3 regions of the Phreatobacter stygius genome follow, and region 3 is predicted to be linked to each of the others. Evidence: predicted binding sites of a transcription regulator. Region 3 holds the regulator's gene; each other region holds the start of a gene.
What was found. The regulator PhoB, encoded in region 3, activates phosphate uptake and scavenging genes when phosphate is short. The targets are predictions, from matches to a motif close to TGTCATNNANCTGTCAT.
Positions count from the first base shown of each region.

Region 1 (10,122 bases), 450 kb from region 3:
CAGTCGAGATAGGACTGCGACTCGGCCCAATCGCGCCGGCTCATGATCTGGCTGCCATAACGCGAGATGCGCCCCTCCAGCGTCACATCCGGCGTGCCGTTGACGAAGCGGACGGTATATTTGTCGACGATCTGCACGCCGAGGAGAGCCGGCCAGCCGCGCCGCGCGACCGCCGGGATCTCCGGCGGCAAATCCTTGCCCGACCGGCTGTTCGGCGCCTGCTCGGTAATCGAGATGGTGGTTCCCGCCGAAGGCTGGCTCTCGCCGAACATGCGCTCCTTGCCGAAGGAGAAGGCGACATCCTCGGCGGTCATCTCGTCGCCATTGTGGAATTTGACGCCGCGGCGGAGATTCAGCTCGATGGTCTTGTCGTCGATCCGCTTCCAGTCGGTCGCCAGCGACGGAACGGCCTCGAGCTTGCCGGTCCAGTTGCGGCCGATCAGGCCTTCCCACAAGGACGAGAAGAAGATCCGCTCGCCGACATTGGATTGCTCGCGCAGCACGTCGAGCGTGTTGGAATTCGAGACCTTCTGAACCGCGATGGTGATCGACGGCCTGTTGTCGGCCTGGCCGATCGCAAAGCGCGGAAGCAGCAGAGTGCCGGCGCTGCCGGCGGCGTAACCAAGGGCTGTGCGGCGGGTGATGCGCGTCATGGTGATCTCCAAGAGGGCTGGAAGGCTGCCGGCGGGCGATGCCGCCGCTTATGCAATGGCGTCAGGTGACCGTCCGCAGGCGCACCGCGGCGCCCGATTGCGGATCGCGCCGCTCCAGGCCGTGAGGTGTCGAGCGGTAATGGGTGAGCGTCTTGTCGGCGTGGATCATTCGCCACGACAACATCTTCTGCGCGAAGCGGCGGACGAGGTCGGAATAGGCCGGGTCCTCGGCGAGATTGTTGAACTCGTCCGGATCGGCCTTGAGATCGAAGAACAGCGGCGGCAGCGCGGCGAAGTGCACGTATTTGTAGTCGGCATCCTGCACGACGCAGAGGCTGGCTTCGTCCATGTGCAGCTCGGCGCTCGTCTGCGCCGCCGAATAGTGCACATCGCGAAAGTCATATTCGTAGTGCAGTTCGGTGCGCCAGTTCGCCGGACGTTCGCCGCGCACCAGCGGCAGCACCGAGCGGCCATCGCAGGCGCGCGGCGGCTCACCGCCGAGCCAGTCGATGATCGTCGGCATCACGTCGACGCTTTCGGTGAAGGCGCTTTCGGCCTGCCCGCGCGTGCCGGCGATATCAGGCGCCTTGACGACGAGGGGAATGCGGAAGCTCTCGTCGTAGAAGCCGATCTTGCCGAGCAGGTGGTGGTCGCCGAGCTGCTCGCCATGGTCGCTGGTGAAGATGACCAGCGTGTCGTCCCATTGGCCGGTCTCGTCGAGAAAGGCGAAGACCCGGCCGAGACAATCGTCGATCTCGGTGATCAGGCCGCAATAGGTCGCCCGCATCTGGCGCAGCTCGGCCTCGCTCAGCGTATGGCCATGGCCCTCGGCGCCCTCGAAGAACGAGCCCTTGGCGATGGTGTCGATGTAGAATTTCAGCAGCGGATGCTGGGCTGCTTCGTCATCCCAATGTTTGGCGCGCACCGGCGCCGGCATGTCTTCCGGCCGGTACATGGCGTGATAGGGCGCGGGCGCGACGAACGGCGGATGCGGCCGGTAATAGCCGAGATGCAGGAAGAACGGCTTGCCGTTCCGCCCCTTCAGATAGGTCAGCGCGCGCTCGGTGAAAAACGACGAGTCGGAATATTCCTTGGGCAGCCGCGACGGGCGCTCGGTCGCCCCCGGCACGGCATCTTCGCCTTCCGGCAGCCAGATCTCTTCGCGCCGCGGCGGCAGCTTGAAACCCTGCTGCTCGATCCAGCCGAAATAGCCGTCCATGTTCGGCTCGAACGCGCCAACCGAGCGAAAGCCGTCCATCAGGTCGCCGAGCACCAGGAAGCGCGGATCGTTCGGCGAGGTCGTGCGCGGGTCCGGCGCGGTGGTGGTGTAGCCGATCAGGGCCGGATCATAACCGAGCTCACGCAGCGCCTTGCCGAGGTTGAAGTGCCGGGCATCCAGCGGCACGGTGTTCTGCACCGCCCGGTGGTTCATCAGGTAGAGGCCGGTCAGGAGGCTGGCGCGTGCCGGGCCGCAGGGAACCGCGGTCGTCACGTGATTCTCGAAGGTCACGCCTTCCCGGCACAGGCGATCGAGGTTGGGCGTGCGCAGGAACGGATCCTTGCCCTTGCGGCGCATCAGTTCGGGGATGAAATCCGCCCGCCATTGATCGACAACGATGAGCAATACGTTCCGTCGCGCCAAGACCGCCTCCAAGCTGAAGCCGTTCAGCTATGGGGTCTTCGCAACGGGCGGATGACAGGCCGGTGGCATCGATGCGAGGTCCACAGGAATGCCCGGAAGACAAATCCTCCGACGGTCAGCCCGATCGACCGAAGCCGTGCGGCGCACCCGCGTCAGGTGTCGAACAGGAAATCGTGCCGGGTGAGCTCATAAGGCCGCACGCCGGTGAGTTCGATCCGGTCGTCGCCGACCTGCACCATCGTGTTGCCATGGTCGCCCCAGATCTTCACGTGGCGAAAGTCCAGGCGGCCGGCATTTTCAAACACCAGCATGTCGATGCCGGGATCGAAATCGGTGATCCGGGCCTTGGTGGCGCCGAGGTCGAACACGAAGCGATCCGCGCCGTCATGGCCGGTCATCGTCTGCCTGCCGGTTCCGGCGAACAGGTAGTCGCCCTGCGGGCCGCCGATCAACGTGTCGTTGCCATTGGAGCCGATGACGATCTGGCGGGCTTCGGGATCTTCGGACGCCACGCCGCCGGCAAGGCCGGTGTGCCGCACATAGGTGACGAAGACATCGTCCTGGATATGTTTGGTGTCGGTATTGCGCAGAATGATATCGGCCAGCGTCGTGTCCTTGATCGCCGACAAGGTCCTGGAATCGAACCCCTGATTCTCGAACCACAGCCGGTCGCCGTCGCGCAGCGCCTCGAACTGCAGCGTCATGATGGTCCGGAAGGTTTCGCCGACCAGCGCGCCGGCCACGTGATTTTCCGAAAGGCCGCCGGTCCACAGGCCGACATTGTTGACATGGCCATAAGCCGCTTTCAGTCCGGCCAGCGTCTCCGGGTCGCTGGTGATCTGGGCGAAATCGGTATAGCGGGCGAGGCCGAGCGCTTCACGGGTCTGGTTCAGCGTGCCGAGGCCAAGGTCGCGCGCACGCTGGATATTGATCGCCGCGAGATCCAGGGACACCGGCGGATCGGCGAGAAAATTGCGCAGGTCGTCGACGATACGCGCATCGAGCGCCTGTGACGGATCGGCGGCCAGATGGCGCAATTGTCCGTCGGCGCCGCCATTGTCGATGAAATTTGCCGCCGGCTGGAAGAACACGTCTTTCAGGTCTTCCTCGGAGCCGGCGATGACCTGGCCGTTTTCCGCAAGGCCTTCGGTCTCGCCCGACACGATCGAATGGCCGAAACGGAACGCCGCGGCGACAAATTCCAGCGACAGATGCGGATCGACAGTTGCGTCATAACCCGCATAGGGCGTGAGCGCGTTCTTGCCGAGCAGGTTCGGCAGGAATTCCGAATAGGTGATGTTGGCGATTTCCGCCGACACGATCGCGCGGGCATGGTCGTAGAGCTTGTCGCCGCTCCAGGCCGGATGCTCGCGGTGCAGCCTGTCGACCTGATAATTGTGTTCGCGCACGAACAGCGTCTGCAGCGCGGTGAGCGCCGGATTTTCCGCGGCGCGGCCATCGCCGGCGACCACCATGCCGTTGACGATGGGCAGATTGTTGCCCGGCGACGTCGCCATATGGCCGTCGGCGGTGCGCAGGCTGGCGGCGGTCGCGGCGTTCGACCCATAGACCATCGAGGCATCGAGCCAGGCGCTGTTGGAATTGATCGCCATGGCCGGACGGGATGTGCCCGCGCCGGTGGCCGGATCGATGACCGCGCGGGTGATCGGAATGATCGTGCCGGGGGCAAACACCGGATCGCCGGCGGGAACCACGACGCTGATGTCGTTGACGCCGTCGGTCCGGGTCAGCGTCAAGTCGTGATCGATGAACTGGCCCCAGGCATACATGAAGGCGGAAACCCCTTCCGGGTTCGCCACGTCAGGGTCGCCGGCGCCGACCACGAGATTGCTGATGGTGCGGGCATTGTTGCCGCCGAGCGGCGCCGAAATGCCGTCGGCGAAATGCGCCGGGCCAAGCCGCGCGAATTCGGTGCCGGCGGCGTTGAGATCGGCGTCGGATCGATTGTTCTGCGAACCGTCGAAGCTTCGGTATTCCATTTTTCCCGGCTGCGGCCCCGGTTGCCACGGCGGACAGTGCGGCGATTGGTGCGCGAAAAAGAAGTGGTCGGCAAAATCGCCGAAGTCGAAATCGTCCTGGTCGCGGTCCTTGTGTCCCCAGGTCCACTTGAACTGACGCATTGGAGGGTCCTTGTTTTGCAATTGCGACCTATTTGCAATTACTTTCACCAATGCGACGCATTTGCAATAAGGAAGTCAGCCCCGCAACGGCCGCTGCGTCGAAGTCGGCGCCATGCAGCTTGCCGCCGTCTTGGTCGGCCGCGGTGAAGCCCATGCAAAAGCCCGCCGGGCGGCCGGCGGGCTTTCTTCGTTCGGTCAGCGGGAGCGGTCAGGAGGCAAGAGCGCTCCTGCCGCCGCCTGGCGACGGTGCCGATCTCACCAGGAGTAGCGCAGTCCCGCATTGGCGCGGATCGCCTGGTGGCGCGTGCCGAGTTCGCCATCGATGCTGGTCGTCAGGCGAACGCCGCCGGAGAGCCTCAGCTCGGCGCCGATGGTCGCGAGCGCGGTGTGCGTCGAGGGCCTGGCGCCGAACACCGTGAAGGCCGAATTGGCCAGCGTCTGGAACTGGGCTCCGACCGACCTGTCGGCCGTCGCCTGATAGGCCCAGGCGAGCCGGCCATAGGTGTGGAGGTCGCCCGCCTCGAGCCGCGTGTGGCCGTCGAGGCGCATGCCGAGCTCGGTGCGCACGGTGGTGGCGGTCTTCGCAGCATAGTTCAGCGCGAAGGCGCCGCCGCCGGCCTGGGTGGTCTCGCCGTAGCGCGGCGCCGAATAGCCGATGGCCTCCAGCGCGGCATAGGGCGTCCAGCCGAAGGCCGCCGCCTTGAAGCGCCAGCCGGCCTCGACCCGGCCGCCATAGGTCTGGGCGGTGACACGCGAGGCATAGGTCTCTGCGGTCGCCATGGCGACGCTGCGGGTCACGTCGAAGCTGTTCCAGCCATAGGCCAGGGCCGCCGAGACGTAACCGTCGCCGATCCGCGTCGAACCATAGAGGCCGGCCTGGAACAGATCACCGGTGCCGGAGCCGCGCGCGGTGCCCAGCCCGAAATTGGTGCCGCCGCCGGCGAGTGCGAAGCCGACCATGGTATCCGGGGTCAGGCGCTTGTCGGCACCGGCCGCAAGACCGAACAGACCGCCTGATGTCGCGGCCGATCCAGTCGCGCCATCGCCGCCGATCTTGTTGGATTGGGCGAAAGCTTTGGTCCAGACGCTCCAGCCCTGGTCCGCCGCCACCGGCCGGGGCCGGCCGTGCGAAAGATCGGCCATCTGGATCAGCGAGGGCGCGGTGCCGCCGGCCGTGGCGCCGCGGGCGCCGGCCATCGGATCGAGCATCATGTTGAGGAACAGGCTGGCGGCGCCGAAGGCGGCGGTCTGGGTGCCGGTCGCGGCTTCGCCGGAGAGCCCGTTGAGGCCCGTGACCATGCCCGCCTGGGATTGCAGATAGAGCGGCAGGAACGCCGAGCCATTGGCACCGCCCATGACCGCGCGGTCCATGGCCCCCGCGACATTGCGCGTGTTGCGGGATGCACCGGTCGGCAGGAGCGGGCTGATCATGTTCGGGTCGAGCGTCAGCGTCACCTCGTTGGTGCCATAGGCCAGGGTGGTGCGGACCGCACCGAACGAGCCCCATGACGACATCCTGTCGAAGGTGCCGGTAATTCCGCCGGCTGCCGTCAGGATGGTATAGCGGGTGCCGAACTGGAATCCCGTGCCGACGGGGATGAGGGCGAGGTTGCCCGCGAGCGTCGCCGTGCCGCCGACGGCGAGACGGTCGGCACCGGTGGCCGACACATTGATGTACAATGATCCCCTGCTCGAGAAGGTGGCATTGCCCGACACGTTCAAGGTGCCGATCTCATTGCCGCCCGCTACCGCGGTCCAGGTGTAGAAGGCGCCGGGAGCGACGACGCCGTTGGCGTTCAGGGTCGCCAGCGTGCCGGTACCGGCAATCACGCCCATGGCGACCTCGGTCGTGCCGCCAAGCGCTCCATTGACGATGAGCGCGCCACCATTGACGCGCGTGGTGCCGGTGAAGCCCGAACTGTCGGCCGTCAGGATCGTCGCGCCAGCATAGTGCTCGATCTTGCCGGCGCCCGCGATCACGGGTTCGAACCGGTAGTCCGCCCAGGTCCAGTGACTGAAGACGAGCTTTCCGGAACCATTGAGAACGACCTGGTCCGCTGCCAGTGTTCCGGCGCCGACCATTCCGGAATAGGGTTCGGAACCGATGATCAGGCTGCCGGTGCCGGGAGCACCGCCGACCGTGACGGACGAACCCGCGGTAACCGAGACATGGCCGCCATCGGCAATGGTGAGCGAGCCCGCGCCTCCGCTGCCGATCCTGATTTCGCCGGTGTTCCAGGTCGAGCCGGGCCCGCTGACCGTCACTTTGCCCGTGCCGAATGGAGCCGTGTCCGAGATGTGGCCGAAGAGGCTGTTCACCGTCGCGCCGTCGGTGATGTTGAGGACGCCGTTCCCGGTCCAGCCGACCGTGATGCCCGTGAGGTTGTTCCAGGTCGAGCTTGGCCCACTGACATTCACCGTGCCAGACCCACCCGCAGCACTGCCGATGGCGCTCGCGATGGTGGTTTCGACGGTGGCGCCGCCCGAAATATCGAGACGGCCGATACCTGACGAGCCGACATAGAGGAACCCGGTAGACCACCGGGAGCCGGCGCCATCGACCGTCGCCGTTCCGTTGCCCCCTGGCATCGTGCCGAGCTGAGCGCCACCGGTGGTTGCCGTGCCGCCGCCGGTGATGGTCAGCGCGCCGGTAGCGAACAAGCCGATATTGACTACGCCGGGGTTCGTCCATGTCGTGGCCCCGCCCGGAGGGGGAGGAGTGACATCGCCGGTGGCGGAGACGCTCTGGGCCGCGGCCGGGCCGCTTGTCATCAGGCCGAGGGCCAGTAGCGAACAGCCGGTAAGGGCCTTCAAACGCAGCGTGGACGGAGCGCGCTTCGCGTCGCTCCGCCGGTCCGATATCCAGTTCATGGTCATGCTGATCAATGCCCTCGGAGGCCGCGATCCGCCGCCTCCACCCCTGCCTGCACTCGCCGCGTCGCCGTGAATCCGGCGAGGCAGCTTCCGTCTCCGGTCATTGCCAAGCCGCGCGCCTTGGTGGCTCGCGATTCACAATCCCCGTACCGTGATGACAAGGCGCGTGATCATGTGTCAAATTCATTGATATCAAAATGTAATGAGTTAATCGCATAAGCGCCCTCAACCCACCCCGATCCGGCATAGCGGCCAGCTCCTCGCCGCGACCCGCAGGTTGACCGGGTCAAGATCCCGAAACGCTCGCGCCCAAAATGCCAAGAACCCTGGCCGAGGCCGGGGTTCCAGGCATATCAGGAGAAGCGATGGATAAGGCTTCAAGGTCAGTCGCAGACGCGGACCGTGCGGCGCACCGGGCCGTAGGGCGTGTCGACCCACTGGCGGGTCATGTAGCAGTCGCCATAGGCCGGCGCCGCATAGGCGTTCGAATTGGCGATGGCGAGAGCAGCGCCACCGACCACGACACCGGCGGCGAGAGCGCCGAGGCCGAAACCGATGCCGCGGCCGCGGGCTTCGGCCTGGGGAGCGGTGGCGAAGGTCAGGGCGGAGACGGCGAGGGCAGCGAGAGCGAGGGTCTTGAAGCGGGTCATGGTGATCTCCCATCGGTTCCGCGAGGGGCTCCAGCGCCCCGGTCCTCCATGGGTCGCGGCCAACAGAAAAAAGGTTCAGGAGCCGAGGCGGCTTTTTCCTGCGGGTCGGGAAAGATGAGTACACGACCTGGCCCCCATCACAGATCCAGCGTCCTCCGGACGGCCCGGATCCACCAGTCGAGCTGTTGTTCGGCCCCCTTCCCGGCTGAACTCTTCAGGCCGGCGCTTCGACGAAATTCTTCCCCGAACAGTGGATCGGTGGCGATCGCCTGATGAAACGCGGCCACGGCCAGCCGTGTGTCGAGAAGATCGGGTGCCGCCCCCCTGGAGCGGGCGACCCGGACGTCGTGGATGGCCTGAACCACCTTTCCGAAGACCGGCTCGCCGCGATCGCGCCACCCGGCCGCATGCAGCGCCACGGCAAGCTCCGCATAGCCCTTCCGATAGGGCGTCGCGAGCGCTCTCAGCAGAGGTTCGACGTCGACCTCGCCGGCGAGCCACTCTTCGACAACCCTGTCGATCATCGCCCGGGCCCGCTGCCCGGCAGCCTCGATCAGGGCGGTCAGCAAGCCCTGCAGATCGCCGAAATGATGCGTCACGCCAGCGTCCGTCATGTTCGCCTTGCGCGCCACCGCACGAACCTGAACGGCGTTCACGCCGCCCTCGACGAGCAATTGCTCGGCCGCGGCGAGGATTGTCGCGCGGGCCATTTCGGAACTGCGCCGCCGTCTCGTCGGGGTGGCTGGCATCGGACCTCCGCGACCTGGATATCCCGCTTTACCTTGACATCTCAAGGGAAAATTATACCTTGATATCTCAAGGTATATGGAGACTGGGATGATCACCGGTTCATTGGCGAGGCCAGACGGCAGGCTTTGCTTCGACAGGCTCGGCACCGGTCCCGACATGCTCTTGCTGCATGCCGGCGGCGAGCGGCGGCGGGTCTGGCATCCGGTGATGGAGCACCTCGCGCGGCATGGCTGCCGCGCAATCGCCTATGATCAGCGCGGACACGGCGACAGCATCAAGGGACGCGCCTTTGCATTGCCGGCCTATGGCGAGGACACGATCGACATGATCGCGCGATTGACCATGCCGGTCGTCGTTGGCGCATCGCTGGGCGGCTTTGCGGCTCTGCTCGCGCTGGCCGATGCGGCGACCGAGGCCAATGTGGCGGGACTTGTCCTGGTCGACGTCCTGCCCGATCCCGACCCGCGGCGCACCTTGCGTTTCCTCGCGCCGCTCGGCATGGACACATCGCCCCTCGTCGCGGACATCCTGGGCAGGCGGGATCAGCTGAGGCAGATCACGAGAAGGCTCTCGCTGCCCATTCTCGCCATCCGCGCCGGCGCAAGCGCAGGCATCAGGGATAGCGATGCCGACCGGTTCCTCGAACTGGCGCCGCAGGCGCAGGTCGCCTCGGTCGCAGGCGCCGGACACCTTATCGCCAGGGACAAGCCGGTCGAACTGGCCGCGCTTCTCGCGGATTTTCAGCGATCCGATGCGGTTCGTGACCGCCGCACGCGAGGCCCGCGGTCTGCCGGGTGACGGCCGGTGAGGAATGTCGAGACGGCGCGACGGCGTGTTGGTGGGCCCGGCAGGACTCGAACCTGCAACCAGACCGTTATGAGCGGTCGGCTCTAACCATTGAGCTACAGGCCCTTCCGGTTTTCAGCGAAGAGCTTGCGCCTTTCCCGGATGCCGGCCGATCCCGGATCGCCAAGGCAATTGACGGGGATCGGCAGGCGCCACAGCAATAGCCGAGCCATCAAGGCCCGACAACAGGCTGTCACCGCCGATCCGCCCGGGGACGTCGCTTGTTGACAACCTGGCCGCCACTGCAGCCCGTCGCCGTTCCGATGCTCGTCCTTCGGGGCCGGACGCAAAACAGGCCGCCTCTCGGCGACCTGCCATTGCATGCGATCAGTGGCGACGTCAGTAGCGTGCGGAAACCGCGCCGCCGCCGGTCGAGAAGCGATAGTTCACGCGGGCCAGTGCCGACCACATGGTCGTCTTGACGTTGTGGTCGCTGAACACGCCAGCCGGCCCGCCGCCGACCAGCAGTGACGATTCCTGGTTCACCCGGAGCGAGCCGAAATCGTAATAATTGGCTTCCAGACCGACGCTCCAGTTCTGATTGATCGCGTATTCGGCGCCGAGAC
Region 1 covers NZ_CP039690.1:734,058-744,179, forward strand. Annotated here, with positions in the region: gene E8M01_RS03470 (ABC transporter substrate-binding protein) at 1-653, opposite strand, end outside; gene pehA (phosphoric/sulfuric ester hydrolase PehA) at 715-2,295, opposite strand; gene E8M01_RS03480 (peroxidase family protein) at 2,448-4,436, opposite strand; gene E8M01_RS03485 (autotransporter outer membrane beta-barrel domain-containing protein) at 4,692-7,097, opposite strand; gene E8M01_RS03490 (hypothetical protein) at 7,694-7,960, opposite strand; gene E8M01_RS03495 (TetR family transcriptional regulator) at 8,098-8,709, opposite strand; gene E8M01_RS03500 (alpha/beta fold hydrolase) at 8,873-9,508, shown strand; tRNA gene E8M01_RS03505 (tRNA-Ile) at 9,547-9,622, opposite strand; gene E8M01_RS03510 (outer membrane protein) at 9,896-10,122, opposite strand, start outside.
Region 1: the regulator PhoB is predicted to act here: its motif matches at 2,336-2,352, upstream of pehA (phosphoric/sulfuric ester hydrolase PehA).

Region 2 (10,122 bases), 1.9 Mb from region 3:
CAATGGTGTGGACCTCGTCGATGAACAGCACGAGCTGGTCCTGGTTGGCCACGACCTCTTCCATCACCTGCTTGACGCGTTCTTCGAACTCACCGCGATATTTGGCGCCGGCGACCAGCGAATTGACATTGAGCTCGACCAGCCGCTTGTCGCGCAGCACTTCCGGCACGTCGCCATGGACGATCCGTTGCGCCAATCCCTCGACAATGGCGGTCTTGCCGACGCCCGGCTCGCCGATCAGCACCGGATTGTTCTTCTTGCGCCGGGCCAGCACCTCGATGGTGGTCTCGACCTCCTTGGAGCGGCCGATGACCGGATCGAGGCGCCCTTCCCGCGCCATCAGGGTCAGGTCGCGGCCGACCTTGTCGAGCTGCGGCGTATTGGTGGGAACCTCGACCCGGCCTTCCTCGGCGCCCTTGCCGACCACCCGGTCGGTCATCTGCCTGAGCGCCTGGACCGACAGGCCATATTTCTGCAGGAGGTCGCCGGCGAAACTGTCCGGCACCTCGGCGAGGCCGAGCAGCAGGTGTTCCGGGCCAATATAGGAATGGCCGAAGGCGCGCGAGGCGATGAAGGCGCGTTCCAGCGCGCGCTTGACCCGGGGCGAGACGCCGACCTCGCTCTGCTTCGACGACCCGGTCGCCGCCACGGCGGCCGAATGCCGATCGATCTGCTGGCTGAGCTCGGCCGGCGAGATCTTGAACTGCTTGAGGATCGCCAGCACCACATTGCTTTCGAGCAGGGCTTGCAGGAGATGCTCGGTATCGACCTCGCGCTTGCCGGATTGCACCGCCCGCTCGGCGGCCCGCTGCAGCAGTTCCTTGGCCTTGTCGCTGAACCGGCGCTCCAGGTTGAGCGCATCGCGTTCGGCTCCACCGAAACCGCGCCGCGGCACCGCCGGCTGCGGCTCTTGCGGTGCCTGCGACGACAGCCCGAACGCGCCGCTGCCGAACAGCGCCTCGAGCGGCGAGACGTAACGCTGGTGCCGGGTCAGCTGGGCATAGTGATAGTCGCAGACATCCAGTGGCCGCCTCTCGCCGTCCTGGACGACGGTGATCCGCACGGTTGCCGGCCGCTCGCCGCAGATGTCGCACAGGGAATGGGACAGAGGCATATCATCCACCCTCACCGCTAGCCATCATCGGGCGAATTAGATAAGCAAAACGCCAGCCTGACAAGCATTATCGGCTCGCATGAATAGTAATCGCCCGCGTCAAATGAGCCGGATTTTAGCCAAATATTACGGCCCGGCAGCGAGACTTGCCGAGGCGCCGGCCCGACCAATTCAGCGACATCATCAGTCTAGGCGGCGCCGGTATAATGACACGCGCCGCATCTCAACCCGGATGCCGGGATCGACGCGACCGTGAACCGCCTCTGCTCTGGTCATCGCGGGGGATGGCCAGACTTCTTTCATGCGCTGGCGTCTTTCATGGTCAGGCGGCGACGCTCTCGCACAATTCCTGGCCAACCCAGGCCAGCAGGCGGTCGGCGGTCTTGCCGTCGCAGACCGCCGGGTCATAGACGCCGACCAGGCGCGTGCCGTCGGTCGCGACCGCCGGAAACGGCCGGGCCAGCCGGCCCTGGCGAAAGCCGGCATCGGCGAGCCAGGTCGGGCCGACGATCACCCCTTGGCCCGCAACCGCGGCTTCCAGCGCGACGTAGAAATGGGCGAAGACCTTGGGTTCGAGGTTGCCGGCCAGGCCCGCCGCGGCAAGCCAGGCCTGCAGCTCGCCGTGGCGGGTATCGGAGACCAGGAAGGTTTCGCCGGCCAGGGCCTGGAGCCCACCGGCGGCCAGGCGCGCGGCGCGTTCGGGGGCTGCGAACAGCGTCAGCCGTTCGCGGCCAAGCACCCGCCTCTCCCAGCCCGGCGGGATGCGGTCGTGCCGGAGAATGGCGACATCGAAAGGCGTTTGCCGCCAGTCGTCGGTGCTGTGCACCGGATGGACCCGGACCGGCCGGCCGCCGACCGCTTCCTGCGCCGCCACCAGCCGCGGCACCAGCCAATGCATCGTCAAGGTGGTGTGCGCCACAACGGTCAGGACAGCCGTCGACTTCACATCGGCCGCGTCCTCGCAGGCCCGGCGCAACTGGCCAATGGCGAGCCCCACCGCGCGCGCCAGGTCCTGGGCACCGGCGGTGGGTTTCAACCGATGGCCCGGCTCGAACAGCGCCGTGCCCAGTTCGTCAGCCAATTGGGTCAGGTGCTTGCTGATGGCGCCCGGCGTGACGCCGATCTCTTCCGCCGCGCGCATGACATTGCCGTTGCGCACCACGGCTTCCAAGGCGCGCAAAGCCCGGAACGACGGAAGATGTTGCATCATTCATCTTGCCAAAAACTCACATACGACAGATTTAAACTCGCTTTTCGTCAATAACAAGATCGCATATCATAGTATTTGAGCGTCAATACTCGAACAAAACGGATGATACTAGTTGCCGCACATGTCACCCGTGTGACGCCGGCAGCCAGGCTCGAGAGCATCAACCGCATGAACGCAGCCCGAAGCAATGTCCAGGTCGAGGTCAATGGCCGCTCCTACCGCGCGCCGGGGCGGCCCGTGGTGGTGATCTGTTACGACGGCTGCGATCCCGCCTATCTCGCCGATGCCGCGATCCGCGGACTGACCCCGGCCCTGTCGGCGATGATGGCGGAAGGCTTCTACTCGAGCGCCCTGTCGGCCATGCCGAGCTTCACCAATCCGAACAATGTCTCGATCGTCTGCGGCGCGCCGCCGCGCGTCCACGGCGTCTCCGGCAATTATTGGTTCGACCGCGACACCGGCAAGGAGGTCATGATGACCGATGCCGGCCCCTTGCGCGCGCCGACCATCCTGGCGCGCCTCGCCGCCGCCGGCGTCAAGGTGGCGGCGGTCACCGCCAAGGACAAGCTGCGCAAGGTGCTGGCCGCCGGCCTTGCCGGCCCCGGCCTGCCGGGCCTCGCCTTTTCGGCCGAGCGCGCCGATACCTGCACGGTCGGCGAGCATGGCCTGGACGCGGCGGAAGCGCTCGGGCCGGCCAAGGTCCCCGATCAATATTCGCCTGAGCTGTCGTTGTTCGTGCTCGACGCCGGCCTGCGCCTGCTCGGCCAGCGCGGCAGCGAGCTTGTCTATCTCTCCCTGTCGGATTTCGTCCAGCACGCCCATGCGCCGGGCGCCGCGGCTTCCGACGACTTCATCCGCGCCGTCGACGCGCGCATGGCGGCTTTCCTCGCCGCCGGCGCCATTGTCGGCGTCGTCGCCGACCACGGCATGACCGACCTGTCGCTTCACGACGGCAGCCCGAACATCCTCTATCTCGGCGACCTCCTCGATCAGCGCTTCGGCGCCGGCCGCTTCAAGGTGATCTGCCCGATCACCGACCCCTTCGTGCGCCATCACGGCGCGCTCGGCGGCTTCGTCCGCGTCCATGTTCTCGACGGCAGCGACCCGGCGCCCTTGCGCGACTTCGTGGCCGGCCTGCCCGGCGTGCATCTGGCGCTGACCCGGGACGAGGCCTGCGCCCGTTTCGACCTGCCGCCCGAGCGCGAGGGCGATGTCACGGTGGTGGCTGAAAAAGGCGTGGCGCTCGGCACCCGGCAAGGCGAACACCGGCTGGATGAACTCGCCGGCGCGCGCCTGCGCTCGCATGGCAGCCTGGCGGAACGGCCGGTACCCTTCGTGCTGTCGCAGCCGCTCAACCCCGACTACCGCGCCAGGGCGCGGGCCGCGCCGCTCTACAATTACGACATTTTCGACTTCGCCCTGAACGGAACGGAGACCGCATGAGCCCGCAAGACAAAGCGCCGGCCACCGCACCGCGCCGGGTCATCGCCGTCATGCTCGACGGCCTCCGGCGCGATTTCATCACGCCGGACGCAACCCCCGCCTTGGCGGCGTTGCGCGCCCGCGCCACCTGGTTCGACGCTCATCGCACGGTGTTTCCATCCGTCACCCGCGTCGTCTCGTCATCCTTCGCCACCGGCTGCCGGCCGGCGCATCATGGGCTTGCCGGCAATACCGTTGCGCTCGTCGAAGACGGACGCCTGGGGCTGCACGATGTCGGCCGGCCGGAGTTTGTCGAGACCAAGCGCCGCCTGACCGGCACCGTGCTGGCCCGGCCGACGCTTGCCGAGCGTCTCGCCGATCACGGCGGCGCCGTCATCTTCAACAATGTCTCGCCCGGCGCCGCCTATATGCACGACCCCGACGGCCACGGCCATGTCTACCACCGGGCCGGCTCCTTCGGCCCGGGCCGCCGGCCGATCCAGGGCGATCGCGCGCTCGAGGTGACGCCCGACGCGGCCGGCGACCGCGCCGCCGCCGAACGGTTCATCGCCGAGGTCGTGCACGGCGGCCGTCCGGCCTTCGGCCTCATCTGGCTGTGCGAACCCGACACCACCCAGCACGCCGCGCCGCTCGGGTCGGCCACCCACCGGGCCATCCTCGCGACCGCCGACAGCCACGCCGCCATGATCATCGCGGCGGTCGCGCGGGCGCGCGCCGAAGGCGAGGACATCCTGCTGCTGGTCGGCTCGGACCACGGCCATCAGACCGTTCGCGCGGTGATCGACATCGACGCCGAACTGATCGAGGCCGGGCTCAAGGCGGGGCCGGGTTCGACCGACGTGGTGGTGGCGCCGAACGGCACCGCCGCGCTGGTCTATGTCGACGGATCGGCCGAGGACCGTATCGCCGCCATCGAAGGCTTCCTGGCCGAGCGTCCCTGGGTCGGCCGCCTGTTCACCCGCGACAGCCTGGCCGAGGCTGGCCTGCCCGCCGGCGGCGGCCTCGCCTTCGCCATCGCGCTCGCCGCCAGCGACGAGCCGAACGCCGAAGGCGTGCCCGGCCTGAGCTATGCCGCCAAGCCCGCCGACGGCAAGGCCGACCGGCTCGGCTGCGGCCAGCACGGCGGGCTCGGCACCTTCGAACAATTGCCGACGCTGATGCTCGACGGCGGCGGTTTCACCGCCGGCCGGACCGTCACGGCCGACACCTCGGTCATCGATATCGCCCCGACCATTCTGCGCTTCCTCGGCCGGCCCATTGGCGGTGTCGATGGGCGCCCGCTGCAAGAGCTCTGACCCGACAAGGATTTCGTGATGACCGCCCCTGTCTTCCCGTCCCTCACCCGGCGCCGTCTGCTCGCCGGTTCTGCCAGCCTCGGGCTTGGCCTTTCGGTCGCTCCTTCGGCCCTTTTCGCGCAAAGCCCGGGCCAAGCCGGCGTGCTGAAATATGCCACCCTTGGCCTCGACACCTCGGACCCGCATCGCCACACCGGCAGCATTGCCGTGCAGCAATGCTTCGTCGAAGCCCTGACCTCGATCGGCGTCAATGGCGGGGTCGAGCCGTTCCTGGCCGAGAGCTTCGAGGTCTCGGCCGACGGGCTCACCTATCGCTTCAAGCTGCGGGCCGGCGTGAAATTCCACAATGGCGACCCGCTGACATCAGCCGACATCGTCGCCAATATCGAACGGGTCAAGACCAAGGTGCGCGGCGGCTGGCTGGTTTCGGCCATGAAGCTGGTCGACAAGGTCGAGGCCGACGGGCCGGACGGCGTCACGCTGCGGATGACCGAGCCTTATGCCCCGCTGCTCAATCTCCTGTCCGAACTCTGGATCCTCTCGCCCAAGTCCGAGGGCTGGGACGACACCATCAAGACCCCCATCGGCACCGGCCCGTTCACCTTCGGCGCCTGGCAGCCAAAAGTGAAATTCACTGCGCCGGCCTTCCCGGGCTATTGGCGCGCCGGCCTGCCGGTGGTGCGTGCGGTGGAATTCGACCTGCGTGACGGCGCCGACAAGAGCCTGGCGTTGCGTGCCGGCGACCTGCATATCGCTTCCGTCGAACGCGACGCCGCCGAAGTGCTGAAGAAGGCGGGCGCCGCCGAGATCAAGACCTTGAAGGACACCGCCTGGTTCTTCCTCGGCTTCAACAACCGCCGGCCGCGCGCGCCCTTCGACGATCCGCGCGTGCGCCGTGCGCTCGCCCATGCCGTCGACAAGGCGGCGCTGATGAATTTCATCGGCGGCGCCGAAGGCGTGGTCACCAACCAATTGGTCGCGCCCGGCAATCTCTATTTCGACCAGGCCCTGCACGACGCCGATCCGTTCCGCCGGCCGGATCTTGCCAAGGCCAAGGCGTTGCTCGCCGAAGCCGGCGTGAAACCCGAGGACCACACCATCGAATTCGTCTCCTGGCAGGGGACCTATACCCAGATCGTCGTGCAGATGGTGCGCAAGCTCGGCTTCAAGGTGAACCACCAGGCGCTCGACGACATCGGCGCCCAGAAACGGCTCGGCCAATGGGACTGGGACATGAACGTCATGTCCTCGGGGCCGCGCGCCGACATTTTCCTGCGTTACGTCCGGCTGATGAGCGACGGGCCGAACCCGGTTCTCTGGGGCGGCATTCAGGACCCGGCGCTCGACCAGCTGATCACCACGGCGGTGAAGCAGCCTGACGCGGCCAAGCGCAAGGCGGCCTATCTCGAGGCCACCAAGAGGATCGCCGAAAAGTCCTATTTCGTCGTGCTCGGCCATGCCCCGGACCTGATCGCCGTGCGCAAGGAGGTGCGCAATTACGAGCCGGGCTTCACCTGGGCCTGCCATTGGGCCAGCGGCGGGGTCGCCCACGCGGCCATTTCCGGTTGACCGGCGGGAAACTGGGACAGGCGATGACCGTGGCCCCCTTGCCCGCGCGCCAGGCCTGGCCATGGCCCGGCACGGGCCTGGTTCTCGCCTGTGCGGTCATCGCCGTCATGGTCGCCGCGGCGCTCGCCGCGCCGGTCATCGCGATCCAGTCGCCGCTCGACCAGGACCTGCTGGCGATCAACCGGGCGCCCGATGGCGAGCATCTCCTCGGCACCGACAATCTCGGCCGCGATGTCTTTGCCCGGCTCGTCGTCGGCGCCCGCACGACGCTCGCCATCGGCACGCTCGGCACGCTGTTCGCCTTTGCGCTCGGCGCCGGCCTCGGCCTCCTGGCCATGGTCTTCGGACGGGTCACCGAGACCATGCTGTTCTCGGTCATCGACCTCATTCGCGCCCTGCCGGGAACGCTCCTGGCGCTGCTGCTGGTGGTGGCGCTCGGCAGCGGCCCGGCGCCGGTCATCGCGGCGCTCGGCCTGTCCTTTGCGCCGCTGATTGCCTATGTCGCCCGCGCCGCCTACCGGCGCGAGGTCGCGCGCGACTATATCCGGGCCGCCCGCAGCTTCGGCGGCAGCCGGCTGCATCTGCTGACGCGCCACATCCTGCCCAATCTCGCGGGAACGCTGGTGACCCAGGTGGCGATCATCCTGCCGCGCTCGATCGTCACCGAATCGGTCCTGAGCTTCCTCGGCCTCGGCTCCTCGCCCGATGCCCCGACCTGGGGCCGGATGATCGCCGATGCCAGCCGGTTCATCGAGCAGGCGCCGCACGCGATCCTTTGCCCGATGGCCGCCCTGCTCTTGGTCACCCTCAGCCTCTCGGTGATTGGCGGTGCGCTGCGCCGCCGGCTCGACCCGACCCGCGGCGATGCCGACCGCTCCGCCATTGGCCTGACCCCGGCGACACGGACGGGCACGTCATGAACCGCGTCCTGCCGGTTGCAGTCACCGTCCTGCGCGGGCTGGCGCAAGCCGCCGCCATCGTGGCCCTGACCTTCTTCCTCTGCCGCGTCATTCCGGGCGACGTCGTCGACGTGCTCGGGCTCGAGGGCGGCCTGACCGAGGCCCAGCAGGTCGAGATGCGCCGCGATCTTGGCCTGGACAAGCCGCTCGCCAGCCAGTTCATCGACTGGTCGGCCAAGGCGCTTTCGGGCGATTTCGGCCAATCGCTGCGCTTCGAGCGGCCGGTCGCCGACATGCTGGTTCATGCCCTGCCGGTGACCTTCCGGCTGGCCTCGGGCAGTTTCGTGCTCGGCCTCGGCCTTGCGCTGATCATTGCGATCGGCGCTACCGCCTTCCGCTCGCGGCTCGCCGAGGGCGCGGTCGATGCGCTCAATCTCTGGTCGATCGCGGTTCCGACCTTCTGCGCCGGGGTCGCCGGCATCATGGTCTTCTCGCTCTGGCTCGGCTGGCTGCCGGTCATCGGCAGCCTGGTCCTGCCGATCCTCATCATTGGCCTCGACAATGCCGGGCAGATCGTCAAGCCGCTGCGCGAGGAGCTGAAGGAGGCGGTCACCCTGCCGCATGTCCGCACCGCCCGCGCCAAGGGCCTGACGCCCTGGCGGATCGCCACCGCCCATGTGCTGCCGGCCGCGGCCCCGGTCCTCCTGGCGCTCACCGGCCTGGTGCTCGCCGGCCTCGTCTCCGGCACGCTCACCATGGAGGTGCTGTTCGGCCTGCCGGGGGTCGGCAGCCTGATGCTCAATGCCGTCTATGGCCGCGACTATCCGGTCATCCTCGCCGCCGTCGCCACCGTGGCGGTCGCCCTGGTCGCGATCAACACCGTGGTTGATGTCCTGCACCGCCTGATCGATCCGAGGATTCGATGAGCACACCGGTTCTCGAGGTCCGCGACCTGGTCATCCGCTCCGCCGCGCGGGTGGTCGTCGACCGCCTGAGCTTCACCCTTCACGCCGGCCGCACGCTGGCGCTGATCGGCGAGTCCGGTTCGGGCAAGTCGTCCACCGCCGCCGCCATCATGGGCTTGCTTCCCGCGGGCCTGTCGATCGCGCCCGGCAGCCACGTCGCGCTTGATGGCGCGACGCTTCAGCCGGATGACGAGGCCGCCATGCGGCCGTTGCGCGGCCGCGCCATGGCCATGGTCTTTCAGGACCCGATGAGCTGCCTCAATCCCACCATGGCGGTTGGCGGCCAGATCGACGAAGCCCTGCGCCGGTCTGGCTCGGCGGCAGCTTCGGCACGCCGCGTGCGCGCCGCGGCCCTGCTCGAAGCGGTCGAGCTGACAAACCCGGGCGCGGTCCTGCGGCGCTACCCGCACGAACTCTCCGGCGGCCAGCAGCAGCGCGTCATGCTGGCCATGGCGCTGGCGGCCGAGCCGAAACTGCTGATTGCCGACGAGCCGACCAGCGCGCTCGACGCCAGCGTCCAGGCCGACATCCTGGCGCTGCTGGAGCGGCTCCAGGCCAAATTCGGCATGGCCATGCTGTTCATCACCCATGACCTCGGCGCCGCGGCCCGCCTCGCCCATGACGTCATCGTCCTGCAGGCCGGCTCGGCCGTCGAGCAGGGGCCGGCACGGCGCGTGCTCGAACGCCCGGACCATCCCTATGCGCGGAGCCTCGTCTCGGTCCGCCGCATGCTGGCGACGCCACCCGCGCCGGACCCGATCGATCGCCCGCTCGTCCTATCGGTCGATGATCTCCGCTTCGACTATCCGGCGCGCCGGCTGTTCGACCGCCGCTTCCGCGCGCTCGACGGCGTGTCGCTGACGCTTGCGGCCGGCAAGACGCTCGGCATCCTCGGCGAATCCGGTTCGGGCAAGAGCACGCTGGCCGGCCTTGTCGCCGGGCTGGTCCAGGGCGCCTCCGGTGATATCAGGCTGTTCGGCACCTCGCTCGCGGCCCACGGTTTCCGCATGCCGCCGGCGCTCCGGCCGCGTTGCCAGATCGTCTTCCAGAACCCCTATGGCGCGCTCAATCCGCGGCTGACGGTGGAAGCCGCCATGCGCGAGCCGCTGCAACTGCTGCGTATCGGATCGGCGGCCGAACACCGCACCAGCATCATCGAGACGCTCGAAGCGGTCGGGCTCGGGGCGGAGCACCTCGGCTGTTATCCGCATCAGCTCTCGGGCGGCCAGCGCCAGCGGATCTGCATCGCCCGGGCGCTCCTGAGCAAGCCGGACCTGCTGGTCTGCGACGAGATCGTCTCGGCGCTCGACGCCACCATCCAGGTCCAGGTGCTGACCACGCTGAAGCGCCTGCAGCAGGAGCGCGGTTTCGCCATGCTGTTCATTGGCCATGACATCGAGGTGGTGCGCTGGGTCGCCGACGACATCGCGGTGATGCATCTGGGCCGGGTGGTCGACCACGGCCCGGCCGCGCGCGTCGTCAGCCAGCCGAGCGGCGCCTATGCCCGGCACCTGATGGCGAGCGTCGCCTCCGGCAAGCCGGCGGCGACGCTACCGGATGCCGCGCCCGCCGCGGCCTGATCCCGGCGGCAAGCTGGCGGCTCACGCCTCGCGGCTGCGTCCGGGAT
Region 2 covers NZ_CP039690.1:6,622,377-6,632,498, forward strand. Annotated here, with positions in the region: gene E8M01_RS31365 (ATP-dependent Clp protease ATP-binding subunit) at 1-1,108, opposite strand, end outside; gene E8M01_RS31370 (LysR substrate-binding domain-containing protein) at 1,437-2,324, opposite strand; gene phnA (phosphonoacetate hydrolase) at 2,493-3,767, shown strand; gene E8M01_RS31380 (alkaline phosphatase family protein) at 3,764-5,062, shown strand; gene E8M01_RS31385 (ABC transporter substrate-binding protein) at 5,081-6,631, shown strand; gene E8M01_RS31390 (ABC transporter permease) at 6,655-7,551, shown strand; gene E8M01_RS31395 (ABC transporter permease) at 7,548-8,456, shown strand; gene E8M01_RS31400 (dipeptide ABC transporter ATP-binding protein) at 8,453-10,075, shown strand; gene E8M01_RS31405 (phosphodiesterase) at 10,097-10,122, opposite strand, start outside.
Region 2: the regulator PhoB is predicted to act here: its motif matches at 2,446-2,462, upstream of phnA (phosphonoacetate hydrolase).

Region 3 (10,122 bases):
CCGCTCGGTCGGCGGCATGAAGACGCAGAGCCGGCCGTCGCGGGGCTCGACCGCGAGCGCGGTGCGCACCGAATTGTCGCCCGAGATGATCTGCTCGACCTGTTCGGCGCGATCGGCGTCGCGCTCGCGCTCGGCCGCGACCCGCTGGGTCACCTGCGCCGCGACCACCTGCGGGTCGGGCAGGGTCTCCGGCACGCTGCCCGGATCGGCGTCGATGACATAGGGGTAGGAGGTCGGCGGCACATGGGGCAGGGCGCCGAGCGGCAGGCGATAGCCGACCGGGCTGTCGCCGGGCACCAGGAACAGCTTTTCGCGCCGGAGCTTCCACTTCTCGGTCATCCAGCTCTGCTTGCTGGGTTCGGCGTTCCAGCGCTGCACCGGCAGGACGAAACCGGACGGCTTGGTCAGCCCGCGTTCGAACACCCGGGCGATGCGGGCGCGCGCCTCGGCGTCCTCGAGCTTGGAATCGAGCGCGTCGACATTGATGGGCAGGTCGCTTTCCTTGAGCACCCAATGGGCCGGATCCTCATAGGCCGGCACCGCGGCGTCGGCGTCGAGGCCGAGCCGGGTGGCGATGCCGCCGGCCAGGGCGCCGGCATCATCGATGCTGACCGGCCCGGCGCCTTGCGGCGCTTCCTTGGCGATCAGGCTGTCGTCGCTCCAGATCGGCTTGCCGTCGCCGCGCCAGTAGAGCGCGAAGGTCCAGCGCGGCAGGCTCTCGCCCGGATACCATTTGCCCTGGCCGTAGTGCAGGAAGCCGCCCGGCGCGAACAGCTCGCGCAGCCGGCGGATCAGCTCGTCGGCGCGTTCGCGCTTGGTCGGACCGACGGCGGCCGTGTTCCACTCGGCGCCCTCGTAGTCGTCGACCGAGACGAAGGTCGGCTCGCCGCCCATGGTCAGGCGCACGTCCTGGGCGTTCAGGTCGGCGTCGACCTTTTCACCAAGGGCATCGAGCCGGGTCCAGGCCTCGTCCGAGAAGGGCGCGGTGACGCGCGGCCGCTCGTTGACGCGATCGACCCGCATGTCGAAGGCGAAACTGACCTCGGCCGGCTCGACATTGCCTGAAATAGGCGCAGCCGACCGGAAATGTGGCGTGGCCGCGAGCGGGATATGGCCTTCGCCGCAGAGCAGGCCGGAGGTCGGGTCGAGGCCGATCCAGCCGGCGCCGGGGATGTAGATCTCGGTCCAGGCGTGCAGATCGGTGAAGTCCTTGTCGGTGCCTTCGGGGCCGTCGAGCGCCTTCAGGTCCGGCTTCAGCTGGATCAGGTAGCCGGAGACGAAGCGGGCGGCGAGGCCGAGGCGACGGGCGATCTGGACCAGCAGCCAGGCCGAATCCCGGCACGAACCGGAGCTGCGCTCGAGCGTCTCGTCCGGGGTCTGGACGCCGGGCTCCATGCGGATGACATAGCGGATGTCGTTCTGGAGTTTCTGGTTGAGACCGACGAGGAAGTCGATCGTCTTGGTCGGCCCGCGCGGGATGGCGGCGAGATAGCTCTCGAAATGCGCGTCCGCCGGCTCGATCACCAGATAGGGCGCCAATTCCTCGGCCAGCGCCGGCGTGTAGTCGAACGGGCAGGTCTCGGCATAGCTCTCGATGAAGAAGTCGAACGGATTGACCACGGCCATGTCGGCGATGAGGTCGACGGTCACCGAGAATTCCGTGGTTTTTTCCGGAAAGACGAAGCGCGCCAGCCAATTGCCGTGCGGATCCTGCTGCCAGTTCACGAAATGGTTCTCGGGCACCACTTTCAGCGAATAGCTCGCGATCGTCGTGCGGCTGTGCGGCGCCGGGCGCAAGCGGATGACCTGGGGACCGAGCCCGACGGGCCGATCGTAAAGGTAACGCGTGACATGGTGCAGCTGCGCGAGAATGGCCATGATACTACCGGTAATGCCTTCCGCAGGGGGCGTCAAAGCGAAGCCTAGCAAACATCGCGCCGTTCGGGCGTCCGGCCGGGGGCCAAGGGCTGCACCCTGACGCATCCACCCTCTGCCATCGGCCGGATATCTCACCGCACGGGAAGTCATTATGGTCCGCCGCGGAGACCCAAACGCCATGCCCCTGACCTTGCCGACCGCCGACGACCATGCCGACCTGCGCGAAGCCATGCGCGCGCTCTGCGCCGAATATGACGATGCCTATTGGCGCAAGGTCGATGACGAACGCGGTTATCCCGAAGCCTTTGCCGAGGCCTTGACCAAGGGCGGCTGGCTCGCGGCCCTCATCCCGGCCGAATATGGCGGCTCCGGGCTCGGCCTGACGGAGGCCTCCATCATCATGGAGGAGATCAACCGCTCGGGGGGCAATGCCGGCGCCGTGCACGGCCAGATGTACAATATGGGCACCATCCTGCGCGGCGGCTCGGCCGAGCAGAAGGCCAAATATCTGCCGCGGATCGCCTCGGGCGAGCTGCGCCTGCAGTCCATGGCGGTGACCGAGCCGACCACCGGCACCGACACCACCAAGCTGAAGACCACGGCGGTGAAGAAGGGCAATGACCGCTATGTGGTCAATGGCCAGAAGGTCTGGACCAGCCGGGTGCAGCATTCCGAACTGATGGTGCTGCTCGCCCGCACCACCCCGGTCGACCAGGTCGCCAAGAAGTCCGACGGCCTGTCGGTGTTCCTGGTCGATCTGCGCGATGCGATCGGCAAGGGCATGACGGTCCGGCCGATCCGCAACATGGTCAATCACGAAACCAACGAGGTGTTCTTCGACGACCTGGAAATTCCCGCCGAGAACCTGATCGGCGAGGAAGGCAAGGGTTTCAAGACCATCCTTTCCGGGCTCAATGCCGAACGCACCCTGATCGCCGGCGAATGTATCGGCGACGGCTACTGGTTCATCGAGCGGGCCAAGAAATACGGCACCGAGCGCATCGTCTTCGATCGCCCGATCGCCAAGAACCAGGGCGTGCAGTTTCCGATCGCGCGGGCTTACGTGAACATTCGCGCGGCCGACCTGATGCGGTTCCAGGCGGCGGCGCTGTGCGACGCAGGCGAAGCCTTCGGAGCCGAGGCCAACATGGCCAAGCTGTTGGCCGCCGACGCCTCGTTCGAAGCCGCCAATGCCTGCCTGCAAACCCATGGCGGTTTCGGCTTCGCCGCCGATTACGACGTCGAGCGCAAGTTCCGCGAGACGCGGCTCTACCAGGTCGCGCCGATCTCGACCAACCTGATCCTCGCCTATGTCGGCGAACATGTGCTGGGAATGCCACGGTCTTATTGACACCGGCTGCCGGGTTGGAGCCCTGCGGCCAAAAGCCTTGACGCGGCAGGGATTTTCCGGTCCTTCGGAGATCAACCCGATCATCGCCGGGGTGAGCCGTGCAGCTTTACCTGCCCATCGCCGAATTGCCTGTGAACATGCTCCTGATCCTGGGCATGGGGCTGGCGGTCGGGTTCATTTCCGGCATGTTCGGAGTTGGCGGCGGCTTTTTGCTGACGCCGCTGCTGATCTTCATCGGCATTCCTCCGGCCATCGCGGTGGCCAGCGTCTCCGGCCAGATCGCCGCCTCGTCGCTGTCGGGCACGCTCAGTTACTGGCGCAAGAACGCGGTCGACCCGAAGCTGGCGACCGTGCTGCTGGGCGGCAGCGTCATCGGTTCGGCCGGCGGCGTGGCGGCCTTCTCGTTCCTGCGCCGGGCCGGCCAGCTCGACCTGTTCATCGCGCTCTCCTATGTGACGCTGCTCAGCGGCATCGGCCTTCTGATGGTGGTCGAGAGCAGCCGGGCGATCGCCCGTTCGCGCTCCGGCGAGCCGCCGAAACCGGTGCCGGCCCGCGACCGGCGTGTCGCCTCCAGCTTGCCTTTCGCGATCAATTTCCCGCGCTCGCGCATCACCATCTCGGTGATTCCGGTGGTGGCGATCGGGCTCGGCATCGGCTTTCTCGGTTCGATGATGGGCATTGGCGGCGGCTTCCTGCTGGTGCCGGCGCTGATCTATCTGCTGCGCGTCTCGACCTCGGTGGTCATCGGCACCTCCAGCCTGCAGACGCTCATCACCATGCTGCTGACGGTGATCTTCCACGCCATCACCAATGCCTCGGTCGATGTCGTGCTGGCGCTGCTCCTGATGATCGGCGGGGTCATCGGCGCGCAGTTCGGCGCGCGCACCTCGCTGACCATGAAAGGCGAGGAACTGCGCCTGATGCTGGGCCTTGTGGTGCTCGCCGTCGGCATCCGCTTCTTCGTCGATCTGGTGCTCAAGCCGGATGACCCCTTTTCCAATACGATCATGGAATGGGTGGTCAGATGATCCGGCTGGTGCTGACGCTCGTCGCCTTGATCGCCGCCGTCCCGGCCGCACGGGCCGAGGCACTGATCACCTCGCTCTCGACCCATCGGTTGCAGATCACGTCCAATTTCGTCGGCTCGGAAATCGTGCTGTTCGGCTCGATCGAGCGTGACAGCCAGACCGTCGCTCGATCGGGCGGTTATGACATGGCGGTGGTGGTGCGCGGGCCGAGGGCCAAGATCATCACGCGCCGGAAGGACCGGGTGTTCGGGATCTGGATGAACACCGACGCGCGTGAATTCGTCGAGGTGCCGACCTCCTACACATTGTTGTCGAACAAGCCGGCCGAGGCGCTCGCCGATCTCGACGTGCGCCGGCGCCAGCAGATCGGCCTGCAGGGCATCGCGCTGCAGACATCGCGTCCGGGCACCAATCCGGAAGGCACCGTGACCTTTCGCGAAGCCTTCCTCAGGATCAACCAGGCGCGCGGCCTGTTTCGCGAGAACCCGACCGGCGTCACCTTCCTGACGCCGACCCTGTTCCGCGCCACCATTCCGGTGGTTTCCAACACGCCGGTCGGCGCCTTCGAGGTCGATATCTACCTGATGTCGGGCGGCGTGATCCTGGCGCGCGAGAATACCAATTTCGAAGTGACCAAGACCGGTTTCGAGGCCTTTGTCGCCAATGCCGCCCGCGACAACGGGCTGATCTATGGCATGGCGGCCGCTGCCATGGCGCTGTTCACCGGCTGGGCGGCGAGCGTCGTGTTCCGGCGCGACTGAAGCCGACCGTCCATGTCATCGAACCGTCGCATCGGCGTGCCAGTCACCTTTGCTCGCCGCTGAACGTCCTGTCGTTTCGTCGAAACGAAGAGGCGTTCATTGCCCCGTTTCGTCGTAATCTTGGTGCGAACCGGGCTCCGTCGCGCGCAAAAATGCTCTAGGACACAGTCATGGACGACGAATTGGAACCGCCGCGACTACAGGGCTGGCAAGGGCGCACCCTGCTGCTGGTCGTGGCCTTCCTCGTCGCCACGGTCCTGATCGCCTGGCGCAAGGTCGAATGGCCTTATGCCATCGGAGCGGTCGCGGTGATGACCGCCGCGGCGCTGATCGTGCGCCGGCGCAGCGTGGCGCCGCTTCCGCCGGATCCGGAACAACTGGCGCGCCGCGCCGCCCGGCTGACCGACCTGACCATCGAAGGGCTGATCGCGGCCCTGCCGGCGCCGGCCATGCTGATCGATCCGAAGCTCATCGTTCGCAGCCACAATGCCCGGGCGACCGATCTGGTCCCCGGCCTGAAACGCGGCGAACCGCTGACGCTGGCGCTGCGCACGCCCGAGGTGGTCGAGGCGGTGCGCCGGGCGCTCGCCACCAATGCCAGCCAGGAGATCGACTATACCGAGCGGGTGCCGGTCAACCGGTGGTTCCGGGTCGAGGCCGCCCCGGTCGCGCTGACGGTGAGGGCACGTGAGGAAGCCAGCCCCGATTTCGTGCTGGTCTCGCTGCGCGACCTGACCGAAGAGCGCCGGCTGGAGCGTCTGCGCGCCGATTTCGTCGCCAATGCGAGCCATGAGCTCAGGACGCCGCTCGCCTCCGTCGTGGGTTTCGTCGAGACCATCCAGGGGCCGGCGAAAAACGATCCGGCGGCGCGCGAGCGGTTCCTGGCGATCATGCTGGCCCAGGCCAATCGCATGGCACGGCTGATCGACGACCTCCTGTCGCTGTCGCGGGTCGAATTGAACGAACATGTCCGGCCGGTGGCGCTGATCGACCTGGTGCCGCTGCTCGGCCAGGTGCGCGACAGCCTCGGCCCTTATGCCCAAACGCTCGGCGTCAGCGTCGGCGTGGAGGCGGCCGAACCTTCGCTGGTGGTCTCGGGCGACCAGGACGAGCTGTTCCGGCTGTTTGAGAACCTGGTCCAGAACGCCATCAAATATGGCGCCGAGGGCAAGACGGTGGAGATCACGCTGAAGCGCGAGCCGCGCGGCAAGCGGCGCGACGAGGCGGTGGTCGCGGTGCGCGACCACGGGCCGGGCATCCCGGCCGAACATCTGCCGCGCCTGACCGAACGCTTCTATCGCGTCGATGTGGCGTCGAGCCGCGAGAAGGGCGGCACCGGCCTTGGCCTGGCGCTGGTCAAACATATCGTCAAGCGCCATCGTGGCCGCCTGGCGATCGAAAGCGAGGGACGCGACGGCGCGACCTTCACGGTTCGCCTGGAGACCGCCGCCGCGGCGGCGGCCGAACAAGGCGAGGCGCCGGTCGCCGAAATGCCGGCCCGCCGCGTGCCGCCCGCGGCGGAATAGCCGAGTCGGCCATCGGGTGCTTGCCGGCGGTCTTGTCGCATCTCATCTAAGCAATTGAAGCATTGTGTGATTCATCGTCATTGATGTGTCACGTCCCAAGCATAGAACCGTCGTCATATCAGGGTAGGGAAAAGCCCCCTTTGCCAGCCCCACCCAGGAGACCTGCATGACCGAGCACATCGTCAGCGCATTCGAGAACGAGCTGAAGGGCTTGGCGCAGCGCGTCGCCGAAATGGGCGGACTCACCGAGAAACAGATCGTTGGCGCCATCGATGCGCTGATCCGCGGCGATGTCGCGCTTGCCTCGACGGTGCGCGCCGCCGATCCGACCATCGACGCCATGCAGCGCGAGATCGAGGAGGTCGGCATCCTGGTGATCGCCAGGCGCCAGCCGATGGCGATCGACCTGCGCGAGATTGTCGGCGCCCTGCGCATCGCCGCCGACCTGGAGCGCATTGCCGATCTCGCCAAGAACATCGCCAAGCGGGTCATCGCCATCAACGGCTCGTTGCCGTTGCCCAAGGTGACCGGTGGTTTCGACGCCATGGCCCGGCTCGCGCTCGAGCGGATCAAGGAAGTGCTCGACGCGTTTTCGCAGCGCGACGTCGCGGCCGCCCTGGAAGTGTGGAAATCCGACGGCGATATCGATGCCCTCTACAATTCGTTGTTCCGCGAGCTCTTGACCTACATGCTCGAGGACCCGCGCAATATTGGCGCCTGCACGCATCTCCTGTTCTGCGCCAAGAACCTTGAGCGCATCGGTGACCACGCCACCAATATCGCCGAGACGATCTACTACGTGGTCAATGGCACGACGCTCGCCGAAGAGCGGCCGAAGCTCGACACCACGACGATCGTCGCGGCCGGAACTTAACCTGCGAAGGATTTTCTCATGATCGCACGCATCATGGTGGTCGAGGACGAAGAGCCGATCACCGTTCTCCTCCGCTACAATCTCGAAGCCGAAGGCTACCGCGTCGAAACGGTGATGCGCGGCGACGAGGCCGAGGTGCGTCTGCGCGAGGCGGTCCCCGATCTGATGCTGCTCGACTGGATGCTGCCGGGGCTGTCGGGCATCGAGCTCTGCCGGCGCATCCGGCTGCGCGCCGAGACCGAGCGCCTGCCGGTGATCATGCTCACCGCACGCGGCGAGGAAGGCGAGCGCGTGCGCGGGCTTGCCACCGGCGCCGACGACTATGTGGTGAAGCCGTTCTCGGTGCCCGAGCTTCTGGCGCGGATCCGGGCGCTGCTCCGCCGGGCCAAGCCCGAGCATCTGTCGAGCCTGCTGAAGTCAGGTGATATCGAACTCGACCGCGAGACGCGCCGGGTACACCGCTCGGGCCGCGAGATCACGCTGGGCCCGACCGAGTTCCGCCTGCTGGAATTCCTCATGCAGTCGCCGGGGCGCGTCTATACCCGTGAGCAATTGCTCGACGGCGTCTGGGGCCGCGACGTTTATATCGACGAGCGCACTGTCGACGTCCATATCGGACGCCTGCGCAAGGCGGTGAAGCGTGGCCGCGAGGCCGACCCGATTCGCACCGTGCGCGGCTCCGGTTATGCGTTCAACGAGCGTTTCGCCGGCGCGGCCTGAGGCCGGCCGCCGTCGGGCGGCCGAAAGAGGTCAGCTCAACCGCTCGATCCCCTTGCCGAGCACGCGCTTGTAATCGACAAAATCGATGAAGATGCCATGGGGGCCGGCATCCCGAGGGCGGGGCGCGGCGCAATGGCGCTTGATCTCCCGGCGGAAGGACTGGGCCTTGTCGGGTGCGTCCTTGCGGGCCGCCAGATAGGCCGCGACGATCTTCGCCTGCAGGTCGCGCCCGGGCCAGCCGATGCCCGCGCCTTCGATCATGCCGACGACGAACAGGTTGTTATCGGTGGGCGGGAAGATGTTCAGGTGCAGGTGCGGCGCCGGCGCCTTCCAGTTCAGTTCGCGTATCAGCCCGGCCTCGTCCAGGAACGGGAAGGTGATCCGATAGCCGGTGGCCAGCAGCACGAGATCGACCTCGTCGGTCTGGCCGTCGGTGAAGATGACACGGTTGCCGTCGAGCTCCTCGATCGGCGGCCGGACGGCGATGTCGCCCTGGCCGAGGTGCTGCAGCACCAGCGAATTGACCACCGGGGTGCGATCGTAAAGCCGGTGCGCCGGGCGCGGCAGCCCGAAATCTTCCGGTGAGCCGACAACAAACCGCAGCACCGCCTCGTGCAGGATCGAGCGAAGCCGGCGCGGCAGCACAAGTTTCGCCTTGTGATTGGCCTCGTCCGCCGGCTTGCCGCGGAGGAATTTCGGGGCGAAATGATTGCCGCTGCGCACCGACCACAAGACTTTCGAGGCGCGATGAACGGCATCGACCGCGATGTCGCAGCCGGTATTGCCCATGCCGACGATCAGCACGCGCTTGCCGCTGAAGATCGCGGCGTTCTTGTAGGTCTTGGAATGCATCAGCTCGCCGGAAAAGCTGCCGGGGATCTGCGGCAGTTCGGGATCGGTGAGATGACCATTGGCAATGACCACGCCCTGGTAGTCGAGGCTCGTGCCGTCGTCGAAGCTCGCCCGCCAGCCATCCTCCTGCCGGGTCAGCCGGGTCACCGCCCGGTTGAAACGGATCGACGGGTAGAGGCCGAAATGGCGGGTGAAATTCTTGAGATAATCGAGAACCTGAGCGTGATGTGGATAGGCCGGCCAGTCTTCCGGCATCGGATAGTCGGCAAAGGCCGTGGTGGTTTTCGACGAGATCAGGTGGGTCGAGGCATAGACCCCGCTCGATGGCGCGCCATAGAGCCACTGGCCGCCGATATCGGCATGCCGCTCGACCACCTCGAAGGGCAGGCCGGCCGCCTTGAACACCCGGGCGGTGGCAAGCCCGGCCGGTCCCGCGCCGATGACGAGGAAGGTCATGATGCCGGCCTCGCACGCCAATAGCGGTCAAAGGCCTCCGCCGCCGACAGGGCCGGCACATAACCGAAGCCGGTCTTCAGGCGGTCATTGGCCAGCACCGGCCGGTATTGCAGGAAATTCACCTGGGCCGGGCCGAGTGGGGTCAGTTTCAGCCGGTTGGCGAACCACAGGACGCCACGCAGCAGGGCTGGCGGCAGCGGCAGATAGGGCTTGCCGATGCGCCCGGCAATCTCGGCGAGCGACAGCGTGCCGTCGCCGGCGAGATTGTAGATGCCGGGCAGGCTTGCCGGTGCGGCGGCGCGGGCCAGCGCCGCCACCACGTCGGTTTCGCTGACCAGGCTGAACGGCGCCGCGCTGCCGGCAAGGCCGATGACCACCGGCCGCTCGAAAATGGCGGTGATCTGGTTGCTGACGCCTGGCCCCAGCACGGTGCAGGGGCGGAACACCACCTGCTCCAGTGCCGGATGGGCCGCGCGCGCTTCGGCGAGCAGGTTTTCCACCAGCCTTTTGTGGCGCGAATAGGGGAAGTCCTCGTTGCCGCGTAGCGGATCGGTCTCGGTCAGCGGCTGGGCATTGTCGGCATGGTAGCCATAGGCAGCGCCGCTGGATGTGACCACCAGGCGCGTCACGCCGGCGGCAAGGCAGGCTTCGACGACATGGCCGGTGCCGATGACAT
Region 3 covers NZ_CP039690.1:1,186,050-1,196,171, reverse strand. Annotated here, with positions in the region: gene E8M01_RS05560 (transglutaminase family protein) at 1-1,878, opposite strand, end outside; gene E8M01_RS05555 (acyl-CoA dehydrogenase family protein) at 2,057-3,229, shown strand; gene E8M01_RS05550 (sulfite exporter TauE/SafE family protein) at 3,328-4,257, shown strand; gene E8M01_RS05545 (TIGR02186 family protein) at 4,242-5,018, shown strand; gene E8M01_RS05540 (ATP-binding protein) at 5,189-6,544, shown strand; gene phoU (phosphate signaling complex protein PhoU) at 6,711-7,418, shown strand; gene phoB (phosphate regulon transcriptional regulator PhoB) at 7,437-8,138, shown strand; gene E8M01_RS05525 (flavin-containing monooxygenase) at 8,169-9,446, opposite strand; gene E8M01_RS05520 (NAD-dependent epimerase/dehydratase family protein) at 9,443-10,122, opposite strand, start outside.